Candidatus Minimicrobia sp. QA0096: one gene and its partner. Each later gene encodes a partner of the first gene's protein in a complex. Links are inferred from orthologs where the notes say so. Each region holds a gene or a part of one and is shown in the gene's direction. Other genes may lie near its edges.

Region 1 (11,059 bases):
GCAAAAGGTTGGACCAGAGCCGCTCGATAAAAAAACCGAGGCGGATGACTTTATTAAGCGAATTCGTCGTCGGCAAAATTCAATGATAAAGCCGGCGTTTCTTGATCAGTCGGTGATCGCTGGGGTTGGTAATATTTATGCCGATGAAGCTCTGTGGGCTGCGAAAATTCACCCTCAGACGCGCGTCAAAAATGTTAGTGATGACCAATTGGAAGATTTGTTTAACGAACTGCGTCAGATTTTACAATTGAGCATTGATCAGGGCGGCTCGACGGATAAAAATTATGTTGACGCTGAAGGCAGAAAAGGTAATTATCTGTCATTTGCGCATGTATTTCGTCGGGAAGGCCAGCCGTGCCATCGGCATCCTGACCAAGAGATTGTAAAGATGAAGGTTTCTGGACGCGGTACGCATATTTGTCCAGTCTGCCAGGTGGAAATCAAATGATTTACTTTTTTTACGGCGAAAATGAATTCGAGAAACGGCGGGCAATTGCTAAGCTGATCGGCAACGAAAAAGCGGCGCGACATGATGGAGAAGAGTTGACGCTGGCTGGAATGCAGGAAATAGCAATTGGGCAGACGCTGTTTATGAACTCGTCGGTGTATTTGATTTCAAGATTGAGCGAAAATTCTGAGATTTGGTCGCAGCTTCCAGATATGAAGTTTGATGATGACAGGACGATTATTTTGGTGGAAGATAAAATTGATAAGCGAACGAAAACGTATAAGTGGCTGCAGAAAAATGCCAAAGTTCAGGAATTTTCACCGCTTAGTGATCGTCAAAAACCGCAGCTTTTAAAGTGGTGCGTGGCGGAGGCGAAGGTTCGCGAGTGTGAATTAACGAATCGTCAAGCAGAGATAATTGTCGATCGTTTGGGATTTGATCAGTTGCGATTGAGTAATTTTTTGGATCAATTGTCGCTGGCGGAAAAAGTGACGGATGATTTAATTGACAACTTTATACCTTTGGCGAGATCGGAAAATGTGTTTGATTTGTTCGTTTCGGCGCTAGCGGGTGATTATGATAAGGTTCACGACATAATTAGCTATTTGGAGTCGGAAAGTGGTGTTGATGGCGCTTATCAGACAATGGGATTGCTTGCCTCGCAGGCAACTAACTTGACGGCGTTGGTTTTGGCTGACGGCGACAGTAAGTTGGTGGCTTCGGATTTTTCGGCTAATCCGTATGTTTTACGAAAATTAGCATCTTCAGCAAAAGGTGTCGATAAGAAAAAACTGAAAAGGATAAATGACGCGCTACTTCGGGCAGACTTGCAAATGAAAACAACTTCTGTAAATCCGTGGCTGCCTGTGGAGGCGGCACTGGTCGGAATTGGAAAATAAAAATACCCCAGTTAATTCCGGGGTATTTTCTAGTAATCTTTACAGATTATTTTTCAGATTTCTTAGCAGCTGGCTTCTTTGCTGGAGCTTTTTTAGCGGCAGTTTTCTTTGCTGTTGCTGGCTTTGCGGCTGGTTTTTTAGTAGCTTCTAATGTAACACCTGCTTTTTTAGCAATTTTGCTCAATGCGCTCTTTCGGCGAGCAGCAGTGTTTTTCTTAATCAAGCCTTTTTTAACAGCAGTGTCGATTTCGCTTTGTGCTGCAGCAAGAGTCTTTGCGCTTGGTTCTGTAGAGAAAGCTTTAACAGCAGTCTTAATGTCTTTTTTAATGCTGATGTTTCGCTCGCGGCGCTTTAAGGTTTGTTTAGCACGCTTGATGGCGGATTTGATGATTGGCATGTTTCTCCTTTACCTCTATAGATTTGTATCGCTAATCAGGAAGAATTATACAGAAAATAGCATAAATTGTAAAGAGTTGGCTTAGATATTGACTTTATGGTACTGCTTATGGTATAGTGATGCCAAGCGTAATTACAAAACAAACATAGGAAAAATCATGTCAAACGGATCAGCAAAGCAAAAAGTAATCCAGAGCATCAAGGATGTAACTAATATTTTAGTGACGGTGAGTTCTAGTCCGTCAGTCGACGAATTGTCGGCAGCATTAGGATTGACGATTTTCCTCAATAAGCTAGGGAAGCACGCTACGGCTGTGTTTAGCGGCGACATTCCGCCAGCAATTACGTTCTTGAATCCTGATAAGACGTTTGAGCAGACCGCAGATTCTTTACGTGATTTTATTATTGCTTTAGATAAAGAGAAGGCTGATCATTTACGCTATAAAGTTGTTGACGACGCCGTAAAGATTTTCATTACGCCATATCGTACGACAATTACCGATAAAGACTTGGAATTTTCACAGGGTGATTATAACGTTGAGCTAGTTCTGGCGCTAAATGTTGAAAATAGTGAAAGTATTGATACGGCATTAACGGCACACGGTAAGATTTTACATGATGCTACAGTTGTGGCTATAACAGCGGGCGATGTAAAGAGTGGTCTGGGTTCTGTTGATTGGCACGAATCTAACGCGAGTGGTGTGAGTGAAATGGTTGTTGAGCTTCTTGATGATCTGAAGACGCCGAAGGTGACTCTGGATGAGCAGATGGCGACGGCTTTGCTTACGGGAATTGTTGCAGTAACTGACCGATTTAGTAATGGAAATACATCATCAAAGGTTATGACTACAGCCGCAGAACTTATGGCGGCCGGCGCAAATCAGCAATTGGTGGTTTCAAAGATTGCAGAGAGCGAAGTAGAGGACAAGCCGCAGAAGATTGAAAAGATCGAAGAAAAATCTCCAGAAAAAGAAGAAGCTTCAGAGGATAAAACTGAAGAAGCGGAGAAAGATGAGGAAACTGTACACGCGGACGGAACTTTGTCGATTAGCCACGAAAAGAAGGGCGATGTTGATGAAGTAGCCGAACAAACAGCAAAGGAAAAGCAAGAAGAGTCTGCTAGGATTGCTGAAGAGAAATTGGCTAAAATTGAGCCAATAAAGGAGGAGCCACAAGTTGGGGAAGAAAATCCTAGTGAAAAAATAGTTTCAAAGGGCGAACTTTCTTTTGAGGAAACTCCGCTGATGGGTGGCACTCTGAACGCAACGACTACACAGGCTGCCGAGGATAAGATTAGGGAATTGGCTAGCGATCAGAATAAAACCATCTTAACGCACGGTAAATATGTGGGTGATAATACGCCGTCGTTTGGCAATACTCCGTTAAATGCGGCTATGGGCGCGTCTGATGAACCACCAAAGATTGATCCGTTTGCTACAACTAACGCCGCTGAGCAAAAATTGTCGACGATACCTGTTGCGCCGCAATCTGAAGAGTCAATTATTTCGGCAATTACTAACGACATGAATCAATTGAATAATCCAGTAGCGCCAGCTCCGAGTCAGCCGATTGCGCCAATTGAGCCAGCAATAACAAATCCTGAAAATAGCATTCCAAGTTTCGATTTGCCAATGCCACCAGCGATGCCAGATTTCGGCGCTTTGCCACCAATGCCGCCAGCGCCTACAGGTGTTGATGTAAATGGATTGCCACAGATTGCACCGCTAGGAGTGGCTCCTGAACCAGCATCCGCTCCGCAAGCTCCAGCACCTGCGCCGATCACCGCGATGCCAACTCAGCCAGCTCAAAACGCAGATTTCAATCCAGCGCAATTTCACATTCCAGGACAATAGTTGATGGATGAAGTGATTCTCATAGACAAGCCTCAGGGAATGACTAGCTTTGGGGTAGTGGCGCGCTTGCGGCGAGTTTTATCTAATCAGGCGGGAAAGAAGGTGAAGGTTGGTCACACAGGTACGCTTGATCCGTTTGCTACTGGGCTAATGATTATTGTGACTGGAAAGAAATGCCGCGAAGCTGAAACTTTCACTAAGTTGGATAAGTGGTACGAGGCGGAAATTATTCTGGGCAAGAATAGTTCAACGGGTGATCCAGAAGGCGAAATTACCGATGTGTCTGATTATGAGCCAAGTTTGGAAGAAGTTCAGCAGGTGGTTAGTCAATTTGTAGGAAAAATTGAACAGACGCCGCCGATTTTTAGCGCGATAAAAATTAACGGCGAAAGAGCGTATAAATTGGCGCGCGAAGGTAAACAAGTTGAGATTCCTAAGCGTGTGATAGAAATTTACTCGTTGGAGTTATTAGCATACGAATATCCCAAATTAAAGATCAGAACTCACGTTTCAAGCGGAACTTATATTCGAACGTTAGCGGTGGACATTGGCGAGAAATTGGGGACGGGCGCGTATTGTGAGAATTTGCGTCGTACGAAAATTGCCGACTATTCTATTGACGCCGCAAAGACTCTGGCGGACTTTGGAATTACTAGCTAATTGCAAAAAACAGAGAAGCTTGGTATAATTACAGAGCTATGATTAGCAAAGAGAATAAAGCGAAAGCAATTGCTTTGACTCAGGTCAATAAAAACGACGTCGGTAGCCCACAAGCTCAGGTGTCAGTTTTGACGGCTCGTATCAAAGAAGTCACAGAGCATTTGAAGGCGAATAAGCACGACTTCATGGCTCGTCGCGGCTTGATCCAAATGGTTGGTAAGCGCAAGCGTTTGCTGAAATATTTGGAGCGAACTGATTTTGAGTCTTACAAAGCAGTTGTTGCCAAATTAGGTTTGCGTAAATAATTTACGTTAAAAACTGCTTAAATCCCCTTTGACGAAAAGGGGATTTTTGTTGTCCTGGCTATTTTTTCAATTTGGCGATAATCACATCTCGTCCGTCGTTTGCACCGCCCAAAGTGCAGGAATAAAGAGTTAATTGCGGCTGATCTGTGCGCTGTTCGATTTCCACGGCATCTGGTTTAACGCTTTGTTTTTCGCTGATGACGTAATTGTAACGCACGCCGTTATAGTCAATGATAATTTCATCGCCGACAGTCAATTTATCGATATTATAAAAAGGCGATTTTCTGAGTGTTTGTTGAGGAGTTAGGCCCATAATAAAACGGTGTGCAGATAAGACGAAATTGCCGCCATCTTTTGGGTTGCCGTTTTCTGGTTTTCGCCACCATGCGCCGCGCTCCATTGTTTCGGCGCCACCAGTGGCATAGGGAAGATTTATATCGATTTTCGGAATATAAAGTCGATTTTCGGTAATTTTATTCTCGGTTTTAGTGATGAGCTGAGTGGTGCGGTTGTCTTTTGGATTTATGTTTTGCGACAAAATAAGGGGCGTGCTGATGAGAACAAGCAAATAAACTCCGCCAAGAATCATTAAGATTGCGATTATAGTTAAGATATAGCTTTTCCAGTTTTTTTGGCGATTTTTTACTGAATCTAGCTGAAGTGACATGAATAAATTATAGCATACTCATCTGTTAATAGGGTTATGTTAAGTGCGCTCGCGGCTGGTGTTTGGGCTGAGGTTTTAGTATAATATAAGGAGCAATTTGTAACGCGGAAGTGATAGAGATGAGACGACTAAATTGCCAAGTAATTTCATCCCTGTTACTACCGCAAGAAAGGAGCTCTTTATGAGTATTATCAATCCAAGCGGCAAGGAGATTTTTAGTGTTACCACTGATTTTTGTGGTCGGCCGCTGACTTTAGAAGTGAATCGCGTCGGCTTTAGGACGACTGGTAGTGTTTTGGTGCGCTATGGCGACACTGTAGTTTTGGGTAGCGCTCAGGTTAGTTCTCGTCCAGTGCAATTGGATTATTTTCCGTTGTCGATTGATTACGAAGAAAAGTTTTATGCCGCAGGTAAGATTTCTGGCAGCCGATTTATCAAGCGTGAAGGTCGTCCAAGCGATGAAGCTGTGTTGATTGGTCGATTGATTGATCGTCCGATTCGTCCGCTTTTCCCGAAGGGTTATAGACAAGAAATTCAAGTTGTTGCAACTGTTTTGAGCATGGATCCGAGTTTCCGCCCAGATGTGATTGCGATGATCGCTGCGTCTAGTGCGTTAATGTTAACTGGCACGCCGTTTGATGGTCCAGTGGCTGGTTTGCGCGTGGGTCGAGTGAATGGCGAATTTAAGGCGTTCTTGACTCCAGAAGAGCGCGAAAAGTCAGATCTTGATTTGGTTGTGGCTGGTATTGAAAGCGGTATAACAATGGTCGAGGCTGGCGCTAAAGAAGTTTCGGAGGACGTTATTGTTGATGCGATGGCGTGGGCTCACCAGATGATGCAGCCAGCGATTGCCTTGCAACGCGAATTGGCGGAAAAAGTTGCGCCAATACAGCAGGAATATGATCTAATTTTGCCAGATGAATCAATTCAGCAAACAGTTAACGCGTGGGTTGATGGAAAATTTGGTGAGAAAATTCGTCGCCCATATCCAAAGCGTAATGAAATGATTAGCGAAATTCGTGCCGAGTTCCATGAGGCTATGGCGGAAAAATTGGGGCTGGATGAGGAAGAATATAGCGAAGTTCGTGGCGATTATGACGAAGCGTTTACTTTGGCTTTACATAAAGATGTCCGCCGGGGAATTGTTACCGAGCGAGTTCGTCCTGACGGTCGACAATTGACCGAGATTCGTCCGCTCAGCTCGGAAGTTGGATTCTTGCCGCGCGCTCACGGTTCCAGCTTGTTTACGCGTGGCGTAACTCAGGGAATGAATATTGTGACTTTGGCGCCACTGAGTTATTCGCAATTGATTGACACTATGGAAATTACCGATGGTGAGCGACGTTATATGCATCATTACAATGCGCCGGGCTATACGGTTGGCGAAGTTAAGCGAATGGGCAGTCCAGGTCGACGTGAAATTGGTCACGGATATTTGGCGGAACGTGCTTTGCTTCCAGTTTTACCAACTGAAGAGGATTTTCCATACGCTATTCGCTCAGTTACTGAGATTATGAGTCAGAACGGTTCAACTTCAATGGCGGCGACTTGTTCTAGCTGTTTGGCGTTGATGGACGCTGGCGTGCCAATTTCGGCTCCCGTGAGTGGAATTGCGATGGGCTTGATGATGGATGGCGATACTCCGTATGTGTTGAGCGATATCGCTGACGCCGAGGACTTTGCTGGAGATATGGACTTTAAGGTTACTGGTACTTCAAAAGGTATTACGGCTCTTCAAATGGATATGAAAGTTCATGGTTTGCCGGTGGCGGTTTTACGTCAAGCGATCGAGCAGAGCAAAGCGGGACGCGCACACATTTTGGAACATATGCTCAGCATTCTTCCAGAACCTCGTGAATCGCTAAGTCCGTATGCGCCACGAATTGAGAAGATTAAGATTGATCCAGATAAGATTGGCGTGATTATCGGTAAGGGTGGCGAGACGATCAATAAGATTACTTCGGAAACTGGCGCTGAGATCGATATTAAGGAAGATGGTTTGATTACTGTAGCTAGCCCAGACGGCATGTCGATTGAAAAGGCTATGAACTGGATTAAGAGTCTGGTTGAGGAACCAGAAGTTGGTAAGATTTACGAAGGTAAAGTTGTTGGCATTAAAGATTTTGGCGCGTTTGTGAATATACTTCCTGGTGTTGACGGAATGGTTCATATTTCAAAATTGGCAGAACGTCGAGTTGAAAAAGTGACTGATGTCGTGAAAGAAGGTCAAACTGTTCGCGTGAAAATTACTGGAATTGACGAGCGCGGTAAGATCAATTTGACGATGATTGGTTTGTAAATATATAATAGCGAAAGCGTAATTTTAGGAGGGAAATTTATGGACAATAGTAATAACAACAAACCTCAAGTGCCGCCTCAGCCGCAATTCCAGCAGGCTCCACAACAGCCACAATTCCAACAGGTTCAGCAGCCTCAGCCACAACAACAATTCCCACAACAGCCAGTCGTGGGAACCCCATACCAAATGCCACCAAAAAAGAAAATGAGCAAAGGTGTCATGTGGGGAATCATCGGCGGAATAATTGGGCTAGTCGTAATTATCGTTGGTGTAGTCCTAGCCGTCTTGTTGCTAGGTGGTCCAAGCAAGGCAGATTATAAAGCTGCTGGAGAAAAGTTAAACGAGACAATTGAGATATACAATAAGGCGGCTTCGTCGCTTTCGTATATCTCCACTTCAGAAACTGAGACTTCATTGAAATCCAATCGTGATAAGCTCGCTAAAACAAAGAGCGAAATTAACGACAGATTGACCGAGATAGGTAAAATGAAGGCCGTCACTGGTGACAAAGAGGTTCGCGAAAAGTATGAGGCTCTGAAGAGCAAACTAGAAAAGTTCAATACAGCCGTAGATGCTTTTGGAGAAGTATACGAGAAGATTATGCCAGTGATAATTGAATTTTCTGACGGCAGAAATAGCTCTAACTTTTCTAGCGTAGAAAGCACAATTAAGAAGACTCGACAGAATCTTAAGAATGTTGACGCTAAGAATGAAACTAATAAAAAGTTTATTAGAGATTTTACTGCCAAGCTAGAAAAAATCGAAGAAATGTTGCCGAAGGTTGCGGAGATGAAGGCTGACTATAAAAAGTATAATTCCAACTATATGAGTGAATTTTATGACAGTCTTACCGCGATTCAGAAGCCTATTAATGAATGGACATCGGGAATACAGAAGCTGGCAGAAGAGGGTGAAATTCGCGATGAATTAAACGACCTAGGAACTATATTGGCAGACAAGGTAAATAAATAGTTCTGATAAATATCAGAAGCGCCTCGTTTCTTGCGGGGCGTTTTTTGATAAAATAAATATATGGACAAGCAGGCTAAATTGGATGCGTTGGCGGAAGAAATTGTAAAAGAGAAGGTTTGCTCGGATTTGGCGGATCAGGCGACACAGCTTGTTATGGGCGATGGAAATCCTGATGCTGATATCGTTTTTATTGGCGAGGCGCCGGGGAAGAATGAAGATTTGCAGGGCAAGCCGTTCGTTGGCGCTGCGGGAAAATTCCTTGATGAGATGCTAAAGTCTGCTAATCTACAACGTTCAGATGTATATATTACCAACATTGTTAAATATCGTCCACCAAATAATCGCGACCCACTGCCGGAGGAAAAGCGACAATTTTGGCCATATTTACTCAGACAATTAGAGATTATCCAGCCAAAGGCCATTCTGACCTTAGGGCGACACAGCGGCGGCGGGTTTATTCCGGGATTGCAGATCAGTAAAGAACACGGTCGTCCACGTAAAGTGCGTCTACATGATCTAGAATTTGTGGTCATTCCTCTATATCATCCAGCCGCTGCGCTTTATAACGGCGGTATGCGTCAGACTTTAATTGACGATTTTATTCAGGCTGTGGAATTTGTGAAGAATAATAGCGGCGCTTAATTAGACTATTTTCTTGCAAAAGTTTTCCAGACGTAGTATAGTGGATAGTCGATATCTATTATATCTAAGTCGAGAAAGGATTTGTATGAGATTATCGGGAGCTGTTGAACAGGCGTGCTGCATTATGGCAATTCTGGCGGATCCGAAAAGGACGACGCCGGTAACTAATGATGCGCTGGCGGAAAAGATGCTGGTTTCGCCGACGTACTTGAAGAAAATTAGTCGGAAATTGGTAATAGCAAAGCTAATCACTTCAACGCAAGGAACTGGCGGCGGATTTATTTTAGCAAGAAAAATGAACGAAGTTACGTTGCATGATGTTGTCCTTGCAATTGAGGGAGAATCGCCATTTTTCCAACCTCAGGGAATTGTTGAGAGAGTTTTTCAATCGCGTCCTCGTCAGGTGGAAATTGGCATGAATATGATAGAAAAGGTTTTTTCTGAAGCGCAGGAAAAGTGGAGTGAATATTTGAAAACTGTGACACTGGAAGATGTAGCAAAGGAGGTTACGCATGATTAAAAATAAGATGTTACGAGCCGAGTGGAAGCATTTGTTTAATAATAAAATATTGCTGATATCCATGGCTGTGATTTCGTTTATCCCGATTTTATACAGTGGATTTTTCCTAGGCTCAATTTGGGATCCATACGGACAAACAAAAAACTTGCCGGTGGCGTTTGTGAATGAAGATAAGGGCACCAGCTTAAATGGCAAATCGCTGAATGTAGGCGAATCTGTCGAGAAAAAACTGAAAGATAATCACGATTTGGGCTGGGAGTTTGTTAGCAAACAACAAGCAGACGAAGGTGTGAATAACGGGCATTTTTATGCAGTGGTAACTATTCCGTCCGATTTTTCGCAGAAAGTGGCGTCAATTACCAAATCTGAACCTCAGCAAGCGGTTATTAATTTTACAACCACGCCAGCGAAAAACTACATAGGTTCGCTAGTCAGTAATCAAGCTGCCGCCAAGGTCAAATCTTCGGTGTCTGAGCAAATCACTCAGGCGTACGCTAAGGGAATTTTGGAGAATTTGGACAAGCTTGGAATGGGGCTGGACACGGCGGCTAACGGCGCGTCAACTTTGCACGACGGATTAGGGCGATTGCAATCTGGCACACAAACATACGTTGGTGGCGTTAAACAGTTGGCAGTAAACCAGCAATCCTTGGCTGGCGGATTGGCGCAACTTAGCGACGGTTCTCATAAATTACAGGCGGGATTGGGGCAATTGTCGAACAATTTGCCGACCGAATCTCAATTGTCGCAATTATCTGACGGTATGAAGCAATTGCAATCGGGCATAAATCAGTTAAACGCCAGCGTGAGGAATCCATCGCCAGCGCTCGTGGCTCAACAAAACAAGGTAGAAACGGACGCGCAAACTTTGGTGCAAACAATGAAAGATTCGGAGTCCGACTTGTTGACGGCGGGCGATACTTTGCGGATTTTGGGCGCGCAAGCAGCCGCTTCTGGTGGCGATTCTACGACGATAAGTTTGCCACAAATTAGCAGTATTTCTCAGGCACTTAAAAAAACTCAGCCAATTATCGTGCAGATGGGGATGCTACATGAAGATCTTCAAACTCTAAAACAGCAACTATCAGCACAACAAACGCAACTTCAGGCTGGAGTTTCTGCATTAAATAACGGCGTGAATCAATTGGCGCCAAACGCAATCACCGCATTTAACGGCTATAACAGCGTGCGATTCGCGAACAATCAATTATTGGCGGGCTCAGCAAGCTTAACAAACGGCTTAAGCGAAGCAAAATCGGGCAGTCAAAAATTGGCGAATGGTGCGAGTTTGTTAGAAAGCCGCTCGGGTGCGTTGATTGATGGAACTTCGCAACTAGCAAGCGGCGCAGATACGCTAGCGAATAAATTGGCGGACGCTTCTAATCGCATAAAAATTCA
Region 2 (10,964 bases), 190 kb from region 1 along the record:
CAACTTTAATCAGAACTTTGTCTGTTTGTCCGGTTTCTTCACCAACGGACAACATCTGTGCTACGATTGGCGGATATAAATCATCTCGTTCGGCAATAATTTTTGACAAGACTTCACCGTTTTGGACTCGCTTGGTGGCTTCTTTTAGGGACTTTTCGTAAGCGACATTTCCGACGGCACGCGAAGTTACGTCCAGCGCTTCAAGCACAGCCACGCCCGCACCGATAAGGGCGGAGAAGGTTCGAGTAAAGCGAGCGATTGCCACCTTCTTAACAATTGGACCGACAGCTGGAACTTTGATGATGATATTGTGAAATTTGACGCGACCTTTTGGGGTTTTAATGTAGCGAATCAATAGCCAAATGCTTCCGACAAATATTGGAATGATTATATACCAAAACGACACTACGAAATCGCTAATTCCGAGCATAATCTCAGTAAGAAGTGGCAATTTGGCGTCAGGTCCGCCCATGTCTTTAATGGTTTTACCGATAACTGGAATAATGAAAATCATCAGGATAAAGAAGGCAATAATCGTAATAATTAAAAGTACGATCGGATATGTCATGGCGCCTTTAATTTTTTTCTTCATGGATGAGTTTTTTTCTTGTTGTAAAGCTAGACGTTTTAAGATATCGTCCAAAATACCTCCAGTTTCACCCGCAGCAACCATATTCACGTAAATATCATTGAAGGTTTCTGGGTGTTTGCTCAGGGCATCCGCGAAAGACATACCACCTTCAATGTCTTTAATAACAGCGTTGATCGTGTCTCGGAAATTGGCGCTTTCGGCGTGTTTTGCCATAGAGTTAAGGGAGCGAAGAATAGGAACGCCGGCTGAAACCATGGCGCTTAATTGACGAGTAAACATCACCAATTCTTCAGTCTTGGCACCTTTCTTTTTCTTGCCGAAAGAAAAACTAAGCTCTTTTTTTGCGCCTTTTTCTTCAATTTTTATTAATTGTCCGCGTGACCTCAAATTGTTAATGGCAGATAGTTTGTCGGCCGCTTCAATCGTTGAAGAGACGGTCTCTTTCTTTTTATTGACAAGCAAATATTCAAAAATTGGCATAATGTTACTCCCTTGTTGCCCTCAAAACTTCGTCCACGGTGGTGATCCCGCGCAGTGATTTAATAAGTCCGTCCATCTGCATTGTCACCATGCCTTCGGAAATCGCTTGATCTTGAATATCGTTGCTGGTGGCGTTGGCGGTAATCATTTTTTGGATAGGGATGGAGATACCAAGAACCTCGTAAATGCCAACGCGACCCTTGAATCCATTATGTCCACACTTATCGCAGCCTTCTGGGTTCGGCCTCCATAATCGTTCAATTCCTGAATCGGTTGACCCCATAGGCGTGTCGCCGCCAATTTTATCCTCAAAAGCCTGTTCTTCGAGATTGTGAATTTTTTTAATCGACTCGGTGTTTATCTTAAACATCTCGGTGATATACTTTATTTCTTCTTCGTTTGGAGTGTATTCTTGGCGACAATTCATACACAGGCGCCTAACTAGGCGCTGTCCAATCACCGCCTTCACGGTTGAAGCGATCAAGAATGGCTCAATTCCCATATCCAGCAGACGCGGCAAACATGTTGCGGCGTTATTTGTGTGTAGAGTGGAGAATACCAGGTGTCCAGTTAGCGCCGCTTGAACACCAAGGTTTGCGGTTTCGCCGTCGCGAATTTCTCCGACCATGATGATATTTGGGTCTTGGCGAAGTAGCGCCCTTAGCCCTGAAGCGAAAGTCATCCCAGCTTTGGCGTTGGTCTGGGTTTGATTGACCCCTGGGATTTTATATTCTACTGGGTCTTCAATTGTGGAAATATTGACATCTGGAGTATTAAGCTCCGACAAGACGCTAAACAAACTGGTCGATTTTCCCGATCCAGTCGGTCCAGTCACCAGAATCATTCCGTTCGGCTGAGCCATTGCGTCTTTTACGGTTGCGAGCGACAGACCCCAATAGCCAAGCTGATCCAGTTTAACAGCCTGGTTCGATTCGTCCAAAATACGCATAACTACTTTTTCGCCGTCAGCGATTGGCAATGTCGAAACACGAAGCGCGTATTGTTTTCCTGAAACTTTTATCTTAAATCGGCCGTCCTGTGGTACGCGGCGTTCGTCAATTTTCAGATTGGAGAGAATTTTAATGCGGCTCACTAAAGCGCCGTGAACGTTTCGTGGCAATTTGTTAACTTCCTTCAAAACACCGTCAATTCGATAACGAACCTGAACGTAATCTTCGCGTGGCTCAATGTGAATGTCAGAAGCGTTGGATTTTATGGCATATTCCAGTAGTAAATTAACAGTTTGGGCAATTGGTGAATTTTCCGCAAAATCGTCTTGACTAACATTTTGGTCTTCGGCAGACGCGTCTTTTTGCACCGCAATAACTTCGTCAAGCTCGGCGTTAATATTGCCGCGATAATTTTCCAAACAGTCTAAAATGTTGCTTTTTGTCGCTAGGAAAACCTTAGTGTTGTAGCCAATTTCTTTTTGGATGAAGTTCAGCGCCTGTACGTCATCTGGGTCTTCCATCGCAAGCGACAGGCTGTCGTCCTCGTTTTTCTCAAAAAGCACAACATTATACTGGCGTGCGATATGTTCGGGAATTCGTTTCAATATATCTTCGGGAATATCCTTTGGCTCAATTCGCACGAAAGGTACACCGATATAATCGCCGATCAACTTTGTCAAATCTTCCTCAGAAATGACTTTTTGTTCAATAGCGGTTTCTTGCAATGTTTGCTTTGACCGTTCAGCTATCAATTTCAAATCAGCAAGCTGCGGCTCATCAACAACCCCACCTTGTTCCAGAATGCTCTCAATTGTCTGGTCTGAAACACGCATAACTCTTATGGTTATTGTACTATCATCGCCAAAAAAAAGCTAGCATAGTATAATAAAAGAGTGAATATTTCTGGTGAAGAGAAAATGCGAGAATTGGGCGCGGCAATTGGCCGGGCTGTTTCTGGTGGGGAGGTTCTGGAATTGGTCGGTGATATTGGCGCGGGGAAAACCACGTTGACGAAGGGAATTGCGCAAGCTTTAGAGATCAACGAGCCGGTTCAGAGTCCAACATTCACAATTTCGCGCGTGTACGATTCGCCTCGCGGTCTGAGTTTGGCGCATTACGATTTTTATAGATTGGGAAATGCTGGAATTATGAGCGAAGAGATTCGTGAAGTGGCGGATTCTAATTCGGTTGTTGTAGTTGAATGGGCTGGTGCTGTCGATGATGCATTGCCGAGCGATCGGTTGGTGATAAAAATTACTGCGATCAGCGAAGAAGGGCGACTTGTGGAATTTTATCCTGGCGGCAAAAAATCTGATGAACTTTTGGGAAAAATAAAGGAGAATATGGCGTGATAATTTTATTGGACACTTCAACATCAACATGTTTTTTGACAATAGTCAATGGAGAAAATCGTCAGGATTTTGAATGGGAAGCTGAGCGAACGTTGGCGCGGAATTTGTTGAAATTTTTGGAAGAAAAGACTGGCGATTTGCATCTGATAAGCGGCATTGGCGTGATGAAAGGACCAGGAAGTTTTACGGGACTGAGAATTGGTTTGACGGTTGTGAATACCTTGGCGGACAGCTTGAATATCCCTATTGTTAGTGCGATGGGTGACAATTGGCGTGATTTGGCTTTGGGTAAATTGCATTCTGGCGAGAATGAAAAAATTGTTATGCCAGAGTACGGTGCTGCTGCGAATATCACTGCGCCGCGAAAATAATTTTTATCGCCCAAACCGTCAAAACCGTGTATAATTAAATTACGGCGGTTTGTGATTTTTGATTCGCCGAATTAGATAGTTTGAAGTTGATTGGCTGTTGATATTTTTCCTTGAGGCGAACACTCAGGGGCGGCTGATCGGAAAGGAATGATAATGATAGAAGTAATTATTGCTGCGGCTGTTGGAGCTGGCGCGGGTGCTGCTGGTCTTGTTGGATATCAGAGAACTCGCCAAATTAACGGTAAAAATCAGATTGAGCGAGATCTGGCAGATGCGAAAACTAAGGCGAGCGACATCGTCCTTAAGGCTAAGGATGAGGCGCTTAAGATTGAAAATGAACGTCGCAAGGAGTGGCAAAAGACCGAAAATCGTTTGGCGGATCGCGAGAAGACCCTGGATAATAAGCTGGAAGAGCTTGATCGACGAGCAGAAAAATTGCGCGCGCATGAGGATGAAGTTGATAATCTTAAAAATGAAATTCGTGACATCCGCTCCAGACAGCAAGAGAAATTGGAAAAAATCGCTGGATTGAAGAAAAAAGACGCTGCTGACAAGTTAATGCAGATGACTGAGCGTGACATTAAGCAAGACTTGGTCGGTTTGGTGTCGAAACTACAACATGATGCAATGGATGACGCTGAAGAACGGGCGCAAATGATTTTGGTGACTGCAATGGAACGAATGAGCAGTGAAGTTACCGCTGAGCGCACGGTGACTGCAGTCAAACTGACTGATGACGAGATGAAGGGTCGAATTATTGGCAAGGAAGGGCGTAATATTCAGGCGCTCCAGCGCGAAACTGGCGTCGATATTTTAGTTGACGACACACCTGGCATGATTATTTTGTCGAGTTTTGATCCTGTTCGTCGACAAGTGGCTCGTCTTAGTCTTGAGATGCTGATGAAGGATGGTCGTATCCATCCTGCGCGCATCGAAGAGGTTGTTGCTAAAGCTAAGAAACAGATTGAAAAAGAGGTTCGACAAGCCGGTGAAGATGCTATGCGTGAAACTGGCGTGGTTGGTATTCCGAAGGAGATGCTATTGCTTCTTGGTGAATTGAAGTTTCGTACCAGCTTCGGGCAGAACGTTTTGAAGCATTCGACTGAGATGGCACAAATTGCTGGAATGATTGCTGAGGAAATTGGTGCGGATGTGCGTATTACGAAAATTGCTACACTTCTTCATGACGTTGGTAAGGCTGTGTCACATAAAATTGAGGGCAAGCATCATCATATTGGGGCGGAATTGGCTCGTAAATATGGTATGGATGAGAGAATTGTTCACGCAATCGAAGCACACCACGATGATATCGAAGCGACAACTCCAGAGGCAATTATTGTTCGAGTCTGTGATGCGGCTTCGGCGGCGCGTCCGGGTGCGCGTAACGTTTCTGCTGAAAACTTTGCAGAGCGAATGCGCGATTTGGAAAATGTTGCTACCAGCTTTGAGGGAATTGATAAGGCTTACGCGATTTCTGCCGGCCGTGAAGTTCGTGTGATTGTGAAGCCTCAGACGATTGATGATTTGTCGGCGATTAAATTGGCGCGAGATATTGCGACGAAAATTGAGTCGACGATGCAATATCCTGGCACGATTAAGGTTAACGTGATTCGCGAAACGCGAGCGATTGAGTTTGCTAAATAATGAAATTTACAGATGAAGAGCGACGGGCTTGGCTGGCAAGTTTGGACAGGCGTTTTTCTAGTGCGGCGGTGTTAATTGAAAATGAGCAGGGCGAACTATTGATCGTCAAGGCTGGCTATAAAGATCATTGGTCGCTGCCTGGCGGCATTGTTGACGCTGGAGAATCCCCGTTGGAAGCGGCGGTGCGCGAGGTGAAAGAAGAAGTTGATATTCAAGTCGACTCTAAGGATTTGAAGCTTGCAATGGTTGCTTCGCGTCATTCTGATGAATTTTTGACACATCAATTTGTGTTTTTTACAAAGTTAGAAAACGATGCTTTTTCTGAGATAAAATTGCAGGAATCGGAAATTGTGGCTAGCAAATTTATTGCCAAAAATGAGGTTGATTTTGAAGACATGTCGCTGCTCTGGGCAATAAGATTTTGGGCAATTGATAAATTCGGTTACGTAAATACGAAAATTATTGATAATGACGGCGTGAAAAAAGAAGTTGTAGATTTTTTTGCGCCGATGATTGGAGGGAAATAATGGGAATATTAGTTATTAGTCGGCACGGTGAGAGTGAATGGAATCTGCTCGGTAAGTGGACTGGCTGGACGGATGTTAATTTGACGGAAAAGGGTCATAATGACACAGTGCGATTGGGCGCTTTATTGAAAGACTTGTCATTTAATGAAGCTTACACTTCATCATTAAAACGCACACAACAAACTTTGGCTGCGCTACTCGAAGGATGCGGAGTCGAAAATCTACCAACAACGCATGCAACTGAGTTAAATGAGCGTGATTATGGCGATTTGACTGGAAAAAATAAATGGGAAGTTAAAGCGGAGATTGGCGAAGAAGCTTTTAATGGTATTCGACGCGGTTGGGATTATCCAGTGCCGGGCGGCGAAACTTTGAAAGATGTTTATGCGCGGGTTGTTCCATATTTTGAGCAAGAGATTTTGCCGAAATTGCAGAATGGTGAGAATATTTTATTGGTGGCTCACGGCAATTCTATTCGGGCTTTAATTAAACATCTCGACCAAGTTCCAGAGGTCGAGATAGCGAATGTAGAAATGCCGTTTGGTCAATTGCTGGTTTATACGTTCGAGCCCGGTCAATCTTTGCCAATCAAAAAAGAAGTGCTGTCAGTTGAGATTGAAGCTGTGAATGCTTAGCTGTTGTACTTTTAGTGATCTCTTTTAAGTTTTATGGGATTTTCCTGTACTTATTTAGCGATATATGTTAAGATAGATCAGAGTGAATGATAGAGATATCTTCGGGGTGTGGCGCAGTTGGCTAGCGCGCGCGGTTTGGGACCGTGAGGTCGAAGGTTCGAGTCCTTTCACCCCGACCAATTGAAATCATTCAACGTATTAAAATAACTGGCGTTTAACCAGTTATTTTTTTATTTTCGTATAGTCCAATAATCAAATCGCCATCATGAAATTCTTGCTTTAATTGCCAATAGAGTGGAACTTGTTTTTTATATTCATCATATGTTTTTTCGCGAAGAATAAGCCAGATTCTTGGGGATTTTACTGACTCTAAAGAGCTAATTTCTGGAGTATTTAATTTTTTAATTAATCCCCATTCGCCAACCCAACCTAGCTCTTCTTTCGGCTTCAGAAGTATAATTTCTTTATTTGTGCGGTTGTAATAGGAAGTGTGAAAGTAAGTGTAGATTTCGCCAGAGATAATAGCATCACTACTCTGGATATTTTCATTTATATGATTCATGGCTGTGCTGGTGTTGTTCCAGGATGATTCCGCAATATTCTTACCGCCAATATGCCACATGTAATGACCAATAAATAATGTCAGGACAATAGATATTCCAATAGGCCACCATTTTTTATTAGAAAAAATAAGCCCGATGAATACCGCAATCAAGCCGTAAAACGCCGGCGCTGAATAAGTGAAGTATCGATCTAAGTAAACTGGTCGACCCTGGCTAAGTATGTAAATAATAATCATTGGTAGTAGCGACCAGATTGTTAAAATCCAAATTGCTGCTTGGTATTTTGGGTGTTTTTTGGCTAGGGTGAATGAAATTGCGATTATAATTGGCGGCAGTAACAATCCAAAATAGCGGACAATCCTGTCGTCGTAAGTCAAGAACATTGATAATGTTGTTGGTATGGTAAATTTAGTAACTTCGGGGATCCAGAAGCCGCCGCTTACTCGGCTGGTTTGGGAGATCATAACTGGTAGCCAGGGGAGGAATAGTAAAAAGCATGTTTCTGCGGCAAGCCAAACGTTTTTGTCCTTAAATATATTTTTTATGGCAGTGCGATTTCCGCCAAGCTTTAGCCAAATATATACGAAATGCGCGGGTAGTATTAACGCTAGGAAATATTGTGTATAAAGACCGAGTGCTACTAAAATTCCGTATAGCGCCCACCAGAACTTCTTATTTTTGTGCTCGACCGCCACGACGAATGCGTATGTCATTGCTACAGCCAAAAGTGCCGCCAGCGCATACATTCGAGCTTCGTCGCTATAGCGGATTAAGAACGGTCCTAGCGCTGCTAAAAAACTTCCAAATACGGCGATTCTTTTAGAGAAAAGTTTTTGGAGTAATAGAAATAATAGGGCAATTGTAAGAATTCCGCACGTAACACTAAACCCTCTGAGTGAAGCTACGGAATTGCCGAAAATCGATTGCCAAACATGCATAATAACGTAATAAAGCGGCGGGTGGACATCCGTGGTCGTAATGGCGATAATTTCCCTGATCGGCTGCTGAATGATGGCTGCCGTATATCCTTCGTCATGCCAAATATCGGCTTTTGTTAAATAGGTAAGTCGAACGTTGACGGCTAAAATTAAGATTGGAATTAGCCAAATCCAACCTGGCATTTTATAAAGAAATGCATATAGCTTTTTAAGATATATACGGATTTTTTTCATGAATTATCTGGATAATTTTAACGCTACCTCTCTCGCTTTATTCGCTAAAGTATCATCAATTTTTTCCAGCCCCGAATCTGAACTTACGTCGCGTCGCTCTAGCGCCTTGCCAATAAGAAAATCTGCAATTTGCGGGTTTTTAGGCAAAATTGGGCCGTGGAGGTAAGTGGCAATGATGTTGTTATAGCGAACGCCTTCATTTGCGTCGATCATATTATTGCCAGCGCCTTTAATAACTTGTCCAAGAGGTTTGGCGGTCTTGTCTAAGAAAGTTTGTCCGCTGTGATTTTCATAGCCAACGATATCTCCAAATTCCTGGCTTTTGATGACAATGTTACCAATCATCCGCTCGTCGCCAGCAATTGTTTCAATTGGCAGAATATTAGCGCCAACAATTTCCTCGCCCTTGAGCGTTCGGAAAAATCGACCAAATAATTGGTACATTCCGCAAATCATTAACATCGGCACACCGTCTTTTGCTAATTGTCGCAGTTCATCAGCTCGCGCCAGAAGATCATTTTGGATAATCGTCTGCCCAGAATCTTGTCCGCCGCCGCCGACAAAAATATCAATTTTAGAAAAATCCGTTGAATCGCCTGGATTGTGATCGATAATCTCAACCTCGAAGCCGCGTCGTTCTAGTCGTTTTTTCAGGACTAGCGTGTTGCCCCAGTCGCCATAAAGATTCATATCTCGCGGATAAAGTTGCGCAATTGTTATTTTCATTATGATATTTCCTCCACGTCGGTTTTTTCGCTCAGCAGGCGACGAATCGCTGTCATGGCTGTGTAGCTACAAAAAATCTGTTTTGGCTCGTCGGGATTAGTATTAATGAAATCTTCCAAGGCCTTCGAAATATTGGTGTCAATTTTTCCAATTGGAATGTCGTCGTATTGAAGCCGCAAAGCCATATCATAAGCGCGTGCGCCGCTGATCATTACTACGTTTTTCAATAGTGAAAAATCGACGTCCCAGAACCAACTGACATCTCGTCCATCGGCGTAATTGTCATTAACAGCGATCATCGTAGTACTATTATTTTTGGCGAATGACAGAAGTGCCAACCGAAAACCACTTGGATTTTTCACCAAAATAAGCTCAATTGGCGTGCCATTCAGGTAAATCGTTTCGCCACGACCAAACGCCGGCTTTATATTTTCCAGCGCAGATAAAATCGTATCGGTAATTTCCGGTCCCGCTATTTGTCGAGCCAGAGCAACCGCCGCCGCCGCATTGAGAAGATTGTAAACTCCAGTGAGTTGCAGATCTACGTCAATTTCTTTATTGTCAATTTGAAAAGTTGCCTGTTGAGCGTTAATTTTTTTCAATAAGACATCGGCAACTACGCTTTGATTTGCGACCGCGGTTCCGTATTTTAGAGTGTCGTCCGTTGGCATCAATTGAAGTAATTCGCTGGTTGTGCCGAAGAAAGCTTTTTTAGCCTGAATATGTTCGCTAATCTTAAAAATTCGCGGATCGTCGCTGTTGAGAACGACAGTGTCGCTGGTTGCTTCAGCTATTTTTTGGAGCAATGCGGCTGTATTGTCGATTTCTCCAAATCTGTCCAATTGATCACGCATAACATTCAGAAGCAGGGAAAAGCGCGGACGAACAATTTGTACAAACTTAACCGCCCAAGCCTCGTCCAGTTCCAGAACCGCAATGTCGGCGTCCAGCTTGCCGCGGATATTGACCTCATCAAGTAGCGCCGCTGCCACACCTCGGGAAAAATTGCTACCAGTGCGATTAGTGAAGACTTTCAGCCCGACTGATTCCAGCAACTCTACGACGATTTTTGTCGTCGTTGTTTTCCCATTCGTTCCGCTGATAATCACCACGCCTTGCGGTAAATCCGCCAGCGTTCTCTGAATAAATTTTGGGTCAATTTTTTCAATCACCAAACCCGGCAAGGCTGAACCGCCACCGCGTAATTTAGCGACTTTCTTGACGCTTTTGCCAATAATAGTACTAATCATCTGTCTTGCCATATTGTCTATTATACTCTGCCGGGTCGATGTGCTACAATATCAATATGTTTTTGGTGGGTATCTTTCAGTGGTGGTACGGCAATGGCTTGTTGCAATATATCCGACAAAGTTTTCTAGGGGTTTTACGAACCGCGGATTTTTTCTCAGTCGGGCTGCTTTTGAAAACCTTATTCAATCCGTTTCGCCAGATTTCAGCCGCTCCGGTTGGCGGCGACTTATCTGTGCAGCTATCTGCGTTTTTTGACAAGATGTTCTCGCGAGTAATTGGCGCGGTGGTGCGCTCCATGGTGATAATTATTGGAATATTGATGATATTACTACGATTTTTGTGGATGATTTTAGGAATTATTATGTGGCTGGCGCTGCCGCTGATGCCGTTTATCGGAATTATTTTATGGCAATTGGGAGTTTCTGTATGGAAATAGAGCCGAGATTTAATTACGACAGTTTGCGAGCTCAGAAGGCGCGATTTTCTGTAAGATTTGGCAATGCTTGGCATATCGTGGCAATAGCTGTCGGCGTTATGTTAGTTTTGCTTGGCGTATGGTCGTTGATTGAGCATGGATCGATTGGCTGGCTATTATTTGGTCTGAGCGGTCCAATGATTATGGTGTCAATTTGGTGGGAAAAAGATCTTAAGACTGCGGAAATTAGTAAAAATCCTAAGACAATTGACGATGTGATGGCGGC

The links.
Region 2: pnp (region 1) and rny share a complex: the UniProt entries of both Bacillus subtilis proteins name them as parts of the possible RNA degradosome complex. The link is inferred for Candidatus Minimicrobia sp. QA0096 from one-to-one orthologs.

What each region holds. Positions count from the first base shown.
Region 1 is NZ_OZ017288.1:569,223-580,281, forward strand. The notes cover bases 5,014-7,968. They hold pnp (polyribonucleotide nucleotidyltransferase), read left to right. Parts: upstream 5,014-5,409; coding sequence 5,410-7,527; downstream 7,528-7,968. Other genes in these bases: AACH20_RS03085 (sortase), read right to left, coding at 5,014-5,228; AACH20_RS03095 (hypothetical protein), read left to right, coding at 7,567-7,968. Also shown: mutM (bifunctional DNA-formamidopyrimidine glycosylase/DNA-(apurinic or apyrimidinic site) lyase), read left to right, coding at 1-448; holA (DNA polymerase III subunit delta), read left to right, coding at 445-1,347; rpsT (30S ribosomal protein S20), read right to left, coding at 1,394-1,744; AACH20_RS03070 (hypothetical protein), read left to right, coding at 1,902-3,596; tRNA pseudouridine(55) synthase TruB, read left to right, coding at 3,600-4,256; rpsO (30S ribosomal protein S15), read left to right, coding at 4,295-4,561; more of AACH20_RS03085, read right to left, coding at 4,620-5,013; more of AACH20_RS03095, read left to right, coding at 7,969-8,499; AACH20_RS03100 (uracil-DNA glycosylase), read left to right, coding at 8,560-9,141; AACH20_RS03105 (RrF2 family transcriptional regulator), read left to right, coding at 9,227-9,661; AACH20_RS03110 (YhgE/Pip domain-containing protein), read left to right, coding at 9,654-11,059. UniProt on the Bacillus subtilis protein: Involved in mRNA degradation. Catalyzes the phosphorolysis of single-stranded polyribonucleotides processively in the 3'- to 5'-direction. Necessary for competence development in Bacillus subtilis.
Region 2 is NZ_OZ017288.1:374,462-385,425, reverse strand. What follows is about bases 3,284-6,143. They hold rny (ribonuclease Y), read left to right. Parts: upstream 3,284-3,898; coding sequence 3,899-5,389; downstream 5,390-6,143. Other genes in these bases: AACH20_RS02040 (2,3-diphosphoglycerate-dependent phosphoglycerate mutase), read left to right, coding at 5,916-6,143; AACH20_RS02045 (NUDIX hydrolase), read left to right, coding at 5,389-5,916; AACH20_RS02055 (tRNA threonylcarbamoyladenosine biosynthesis protein TsaB), read left to right, coding at 3,371-3,745; tsaE (tRNA (adenosine(37)-N6)-threonylcarbamoyltransferase complex ATPase subunit type 1 TsaE), read left to right, coding at 3,284-3,374. Also shown: AACH20_RS02070 (type II secretion system F family protein), read right to left, coding at 1-1,072; AACH20_RS02065 (GspE/PulE family protein), read right to left, coding at 1,077-2,855; more of tsaE, read left to right, coding at 2,916-3,283; more of AACH20_RS02040, read left to right, coding at 6,144-6,551; AACH20_RS02030 (glycosyltransferase family 39 protein), read right to left, coding at 6,766-8,286; AACH20_RS02025 (type 1 glutamine amidotransferase), read right to left, coding at 8,290-9,012; AACH20_RS02020 (MurT ligase domain-containing protein), read right to left, coding at 9,012-10,274; AACH20_RS02015 (hypothetical protein), read left to right, coding at 10,301-10,699; AACH20_RS02010 (AAA family ATPase), read left to right, coding at 10,690-10,964. UniProt on the Bacillus subtilis protein: Endoribonuclease that initiates mRNA decay. Initiates the decay of all SAM-dependent riboswitches, such as yitJ riboswitch. Involved in processing of the gapA operon mRNA, it cleaves between cggR and gapA.